Regions from separate parts of the Brucella sp. TWI432 genome, predicted to be linked through region 2. Evidence: riboswitches for the same ligand, from Rfam matches in the RefSeq annotation. Region 2 holds a riboswitch; the other holds the start of a gene.

Region 1 (3,408 bases), on a different contig from region 2:
CGCTCTGTTTTTTATCTTCGATAGCCTTGCCCTGTGTGATCAGGCGGGCACTGTGTTGACCCGATATAAAGGTCCACAGCCAGCTCCATGCAACCGCCGCGCGGCTGCGTGTGCCAATCAGGAAAAAGATATGGGCAATGCCCCATACCCACCATGCCAGCGCGCCTTTCAGCTTGATCCGCCCCATGTCGACGACGGCCGCACCTCGGCCAATCGTTGCAAGATTACCCTGATGGCGATAGCGAAAGGGGGCCGGAGCGGTTTGGCCTGATATGCGGCTGCGAAGGACCTTAGCAACATAAGCGCCCTGCTGTTTGGCAGCCGGTGCAATACCGGGAACCGGCTTTCCGTCCTGCCCTTCGACCCAGGCGGTATCTCCGATCACAAACACATCCTCATGGCCGGGAACGGTGAGATTGGCCAGAACGCGTGCGCGACCTGCACGGTCGCTTTCAACGCCAAGCCAGGCTGCGGCAGGTGAAGCTGCAACACCCGCTGCCCATATGGCCGTTTTACAGGAAATAAATTCATCGCCAACAGTTACGCCATCTTCAGTGATTTCTTTTACCGGCATCCCAAGACGCACCTCAACACCAATCTTTTTCAAGGCATTTTGAGCGTAAGATGAAAGATCTTCCGGAAATGCAGACAGAATGCGTTGACCCGCTTCAATCAGCAGGATGCGCGCCTCCCTTGTGTCGATATTACGAAATTCCGGCCACATCGTATGTTTGGCCAGTTCACCAATAATACCCGCCAATTCAACGCCGGTTGGTCCTCCTCCCACCACAGAAAATGTGAGCAATGCCCGTCGTTTTGCGAAGTCTGTCTCGCGTTCGGCGCGTTCAAACGCCAAAAGAAGACGACGACGAATGGTCGTAGCGTCTTCCAGCGCCTTAAGACCGGGGGCAAGCTTTTCCCAGCGATCATTGCCGAAATAAGCGTGCCGTGCGCCGGTTGCGAGCACGAGCGTGTCGTAATCAAGTGTAGAGCCGTCTTCGAGCTTCACCTGTTTGTTGGACGTGTCCACATCGACAACAGTGGCGAGCAGGGTGGTTACATCTTTGCGATCGCGAAAAAGATGGCGAATTGGCCATGCAATTTCGGATGTCGCAAGGATTGTTGTCGCGACCTGATACAAAAGGGGCTGAAAGAGGTGATGATTACGCTGATCGACAAGCGTAATGCGAACATTTGCACCTTTTAGATCATGGATTAATTGCAGGCCACCAAAGCCTGCACCAACGACGAGGATATGGGGGGTATCCGTTTCGCTCATTGCAGTTATTCACCTGAGTTGGCGCGAAAAAACTCGCGCTCATCTAACGATCATTGCGCTTGGCAAACGAACGCTATCAGGTTGATCAACCAGAGCCTACTGATTATCGCACAGGGCTGGCTCCCACTTTTGGCACAGCTTTACCTCGCCAGGATGACCTAAAAGTCATCTCCGTGGCGCATATGCCGGAAATAGGCAAAAGCCGTTCCTGCCAGAACCGGCAGAATAACCAAGGCTATCCAGAATATAATATTGCTCATGTTTCCCTCCCATTTTTTGCCACAATAGCACATCTTTGAGGAAGAGCATAATCCGACGACACTCAAACAAGTGACGCTAAGATTATGCTTCCAGCAAAACGGGTTAGATCAACGATCTAATAGGGAAACGTCTGAACGGCCCGCTTGTTCCACTTGCAACAGAAGCGTCTGAACATGGAAAGGGCCACTTTTTCAGTTTCAGCCTCGCCTTATAAAAACTCTTCCAAACGGACCTATTGCCAGCGCCCGACTCTTTGAGTAGTAGTTATCTCACATCAAGAGTTGGGGCGACGCCCAACGCCAACCTGCCTTTCCGGGCAAGGTGGTACTTCCTTAAAGGAAGGATGTGGCCGACCGGCAAACATACGGACAAAGCCACATGCGTCTGCCTTGACATAACGAAGGACTGACACGCATGCCTATAAAAATTCCTGATGATCTGCCTGCAACCAGTGTTCTCGAAGCCGAGGGCGTTATGGTGATGCGTGAGGCAGATGCTGTGCGTCAGGATATCAGGCCGCTGAAGATCGGCCTTCTCAATCTGATGCCGAACAAGGTCACAACGGAAACACAGATTGCACGGCTGCTGGGGGCGACGCCCCTGCAACTGGAACTGACGCTTGTTCGCATTACCAATCACGTTGCGCGGCATACTCCAGCGGATCATATGCTTTCTTTTTATCAGCCATGGGAAGATATCCGCAATCAGCGCTTTGACGGCTTTGTCATCACAGGCGCGCCGGTTGAGCGCATGCCCTTTGAAGATGTGACCTATTGGGATGAAATGCAGAGGGTTTTCGATTGGACGCAAACTCATGTCCACCGTACGCTCAATATCTGCTGGGCAGCACAAGCCGCCGTCCACCATTTTCATGGTATGGGCAAATATGATCTGCAGAGCAAGGCATCCGGTGTCTTCAGCCAACAGAATCTCGCGCCGTCTTCACCCTATCTTCGCGGGTTTTCCGATGACTTCGCGATTCCAGTTTCCCGCTGGACAGAAGTGCGCAAGGACGACATTCCTCCACAAAGCGGCCTAAAAGTTCTCGTCGATAGCCCGGAAAGCGGCCTTTGCCTGCTGGAAGATCCAAAGCATCGTTCATTGCACATGTTCAACCATGTTGAATATGACACGACATCGCTTGCCGATGAGTATTTCCGTGACATTCAGCTTCAACCGGAAACACCGCTGCCTGCCAATTACTTTCCCAATGACGATGTCAGCAAGAAGCCGCAGAATTGCTGGCGCGGCCATGCACATCTGCTTTTTGGCAACTGGATCAATGAAATGTACCAGTCAACGCCTTATGATCTCGAAAATATCGGCAAATTCTGATGCGCAAAAAGCTGATCCCTGAAAAGGGATCAGCTGGCAAAACGTTGAACCCATTGATGCCACTGGTCTTCACTGCCTTGGAAGACATTAAGGTCAATCTTACCATCGACGCCCTGAGACAGACCTGAACCCGAATACTGCCAGAAAATCCAGCGACGCCCCGGATAAACCTTGGAGGGATGCTGTGCGACAGCGCGTAGCCAGAATGGGTAATCTGTGAATGCGCCCTTGAGGTTGTCGTCATAGAAATCAGGCGCGGTATAGATCACGGGACGCTTGCCGTAATGGCGTTCGAGCGCATCCATGAAAACCTGCATTTTTTCACGCACCTGCGCAGGCGATGGGCGTCGTTTGCATGACGAGTCGCCATTCCATTCCACATCGATCACTGGCGGCAATGCATCGGGATCAACCGGCACATTGCGAATAAACCAGTCAGCTTGCTGACTTGCCACGCGGCACCAATAAAAGAAGTGGTATGCGCCGCGCTTCAATCCCGCAGCTTTTGCATCGCGCCAGTTCTTTTTGAACAT
Region 2 (3,408 bases):
TTACCGTCTGTTCCACGAGCGCGGTGTGCGTATCTATGAAGCGATCCGTGTTGAGGACAATTGCTCATGCTCGCGCGACAAAATCGAAGGCGTGTTCAATAATTTCTCGGCGGAAGAAATTCAGGACAGCATTCAGGACGGCAAGATTTCCGTGACGTGTGAATTCTGCTCAACGACCTATGAGTTCGATCCTGCACAGTTTGCGAAGTAATATTATGAAAAAGGCGCTTTGAAAAAAGCGCCTTTTTTAATTCAGTGTTCGCCTTGTTTCAGGAATATCCAGAGAAAAGGCGGGAATATCGACTTCAAAGGCACTCCCATCCGGTAATTGCATTTGATAGCGCCCGACCATAACACCGGATGTGGTGCTGAGAGGGCAACCGGATGAGTATTGATAAGAATCGCCCGGATTAAGTGTGGGTTGCTCGCCGATGACGCCAGCACCCTTCACCTCTTCGATGCGGCCATTGCCATCGGTAATCTGCCAGTAACGTGAGCGCAGCTGAACGGTCTGCGATGAATTGTTGGCAATGGTTATCCGGTAGCCCCAGACATAGCGATTTTCGTCCGGTTCGGACTGGTCTTCGAGATAAAACGGTTCAGCCGTTACCTCAATATCCCGCGTTACCGCTCTGTACATGCATACCCGCCTTTAAGTCTTATCAAACATACTACATAAAGCTATCGCCAAAGTTGCGCGGGAGGTCAACGAATTGATGCCGACAAATGCATTGCAATTGCCGAAATGTTCCGGCAATTGCGTCGTTTAGGCATCAATCTTTAGCGCGCGGCTGCAAGCGCTTCCAGCACGTCCTCAACCAGATCATCCTGGTCTTCCAGACCGACAGAGATGCGCAGCATACCATCTGAAATGCCGAGTTCCGCGCGTGCTTCGTCCGTGAGGCTCTGATGTGTCGTTGTGGCCGGATGAGTGATGATGCTCTTTGCATCGCCCAGATTGTTGGAAATGCTGAACACCTGCAAAGCATTTTCGAACTTGAACGCAGCTTCCTTGCCGCCTTCGAGTTCCAGCGCGATCAGTGTCGAGCCGCCAGTCATCTGCTTGGCGATGATGTCGGCCTGCGGGTGATCGGCGCGGCCCGGATAAATGACCTGCTTCACACCTGCCTGACCAGCCAGTGCATTGGCCACGGCTGCGGCAGATTGCGTCTGCTGACGCACGCGAACGCCGAGCGTTTCAAGACCTTTCAGCATGATCCATGCATTGAACGGGCTCATGCCGGGGCCGGTATGACGGAAGTAAGGCTGGAGAACTTCTTCGGTCCATTCCTGATCGGAAAGAATGATCCCGCCCAGACAGCGGCCCTGACCGTCAATATGCTTGGTGGTCGAATAGACGACAATATGCGCGCCGAGTTCCAGAGGCTTCTGGTAAAGTGGCGTTGCAAATACGTTATCAACGATCAGCTTTGCGCCGATTTCATTGGCAATGTCGGCGACAGCTGCAATGTCGATCACCTCAAGCGTCGGGTTTGACGGGCTTTCGAGCAGCATGACTTTGGTGTTCGGACGAACAGCCGCTTTCCAGTTTTCAATCTTTGAGCCGTCGATGATCGAAAACTCAACGCCATAGCGAGGCAGAAGCGTTTCAATGATGTAACGCGACGAGCCGAAGACGGCGCGCGCACAGATAACATGCTCGCCCGCCTGTACCTGACAGAGAATAGAGGCGGCGACGGCTGCCATGCCGGATGTGAAAGCGCGCGCATCTTCCGCGCCTTCGAGCGCGCACATGCGCTTTTCAAACATATCTGTGGTCGGGTTGGCATAACGCGAATAGATGAACCCCGGATCTTCGCCCTTGAAGCGGGCCTCGGCAGCTTCTGCTGTCGGATAGAGAAAGCCTTGCGTCAGATAAAGGGCTTCTGACAACTCTGCAAAGCCCGAACGCAGCGATCCTGCATGAACGAGCTGAGTTGCCGGGCGAAACTTACGGGTAGTCTTATTCGTCATTTTTCCAACCTGTCGAAAGCTGGTCGGCCGGGGCCTGGAAATGCCTCGGCGGCCAATAAAAAACCGGCCTCGCGAACACGCAAAAGGCCGGTAACGAACCGCGGCCTTATTTTAGCGAATTCTTTAACGTGGCTGCAAGCCGGCCGGCCAAATCACCACGGAACACTTTTTCCTTATGCCTCTTGAGCGGGGCCGTCAATGCTTGAAGAAGAGCGAAGAATAGAAATTGGCGCGTAGCGATCCTGTTGTTGCAATTTAAAGCTGGGGAAACTGGCTAAAAAAGCGTTAAAAAGCTGGTCTTGATTATTATGAGCGGTCAATGGTCATAGACCGATTTTAAGTAATTCACGGAGTTGAGTGGCATGACGCAGAGGGAAGCAGGCATTCTGGCAGATGCGGATATTGCAGCACTCTTTGAAAGCGGTTTGCTCAAATCTGCGCGTCCATTGGATGCTGATCAGATTCAGCCTGCAAGCCTCGATTTGCGGCTGGGTGCGAAAGCCTATCGTGTGCGCGCATCCTTCATGCCGGGTCCGGGCACGCCGGTCATCGACAAGCTGGAACGCTTAAAACTCCATGAGATCGATCTGAGCGCTGGAGCGGTGCTTGAAACTGGCTGCGTCTATATCGTGCCATTGCTTGAAAGCCTGTCACTGTCGCCGGAATTGTCTGCATCCGCCAATCCGAAAAGCTCGACCGGTCGCCTTGATATTTTCACCCGCGTTATCGCCGATGGCGCGCAGGAGTTCGACAAGGTGCCTGCTGGGTATAATGGCCCGCTTTATCTTGAAGTCAGCCCACGTACTTTCCCGATTGTTGCGCGCACCGGCTCGCGGCTGTCGCAAATTCGTTTCCGTCAGGGACGTGCGCAGCTGACTGAAGCAGAACTTGCAACACTGCATCAGAATGAAACGCTGGTGGCGGCAGAACAGCCAAATATTTCTGGCGGCGGTATCGCACTCTCGGTCGATCTTTCGGGCGATAAAGACAGGCTGATCGGCTATCGTGGCAAGCACCACACGGCGGTTGTGGATGTCGATCAGCGTGCGGCACATGATGTTCTCGACTTTTGGGAGCCGATCTATGATCGCGGTTCGCGTGAATTGGTGCTCGACCCGGATGAGTTCTATATCCTCGTTTCGCGCGAAGCAGTGCATGTGCCGCCGCTTTTTGCGGCTGAAATGACGCCTTTTGACCCGCTGGTCGGCGAATTTCGCGTGCATTATGCAGGCTTCTTTGATCCGGGCTTTGGTCACACCGCTGCTGGTGGAACGGGAAGCCGTGCGGTTCTGGAAGTGCGCAGTCATGAAGTCCCGTTCATTCTCGAACATGGCCAGATTGTCGGCCGTCTTGTTTATGAGCATATGTTGAATCGCCCGAAGGCGCTCTATGGTATCGATCTGGGATCGAACTATCAGGCGCAGCAACTCAAGC

The links. A riboswitch is a leader RNA that binds a small molecule or an ion and turns the genes downstream of it on or off. The one in region 2 is predicted to bind S-adenosylmethionine.
Positions count from the first base shown of each region.
Region 1: another riboswitch for S-adenosylmethionine. It lies ahead of ABE527_RS08940 (homoserine O-succinyltransferase); the one in region 2 lies ahead of ABE527_RS02890 (O-succinylhomoserine sulfhydrylase).

Region 1 covers NZ_JBDJNL010000004.1:44,345-47,752, reverse strand. The annotation lists gene ABE527_RS08945 (NAD(P)/FAD-dependent oxidoreductase) at 1-1,279, opposite strand, end outside; SAM-I-IV-variant riboswitch at 1,807-1,914, shown strand; gene ABE527_RS08940 (homoserine O-succinyltransferase) at 1,955-2,875, shown strand; gene ABE527_RS08935 (glycoside hydrolase family 25 protein) at 2,905-3,408, opposite strand, start outside.
Region 2 covers NZ_JBDJNL010000001.1:584,041-587,448, forward strand. The annotation lists gene ABE527_RS02880 (Hsp33 family molecular chaperone) at 1-211, shown strand, start outside; gene apaG (Co2+/Mg2+ efflux facilitator ApaG/CorD) at 248-640, opposite strand; gene ABE527_RS02890 (O-succinylhomoserine sulfhydrylase) at 781-1,974, opposite strand; SAM riboswitch at 2,063-2,143, opposite strand; gene ABE527_RS02895 (2'-deoxycytidine 5'-triphosphate deaminase) at 2,337-3,408, shown strand, end outside.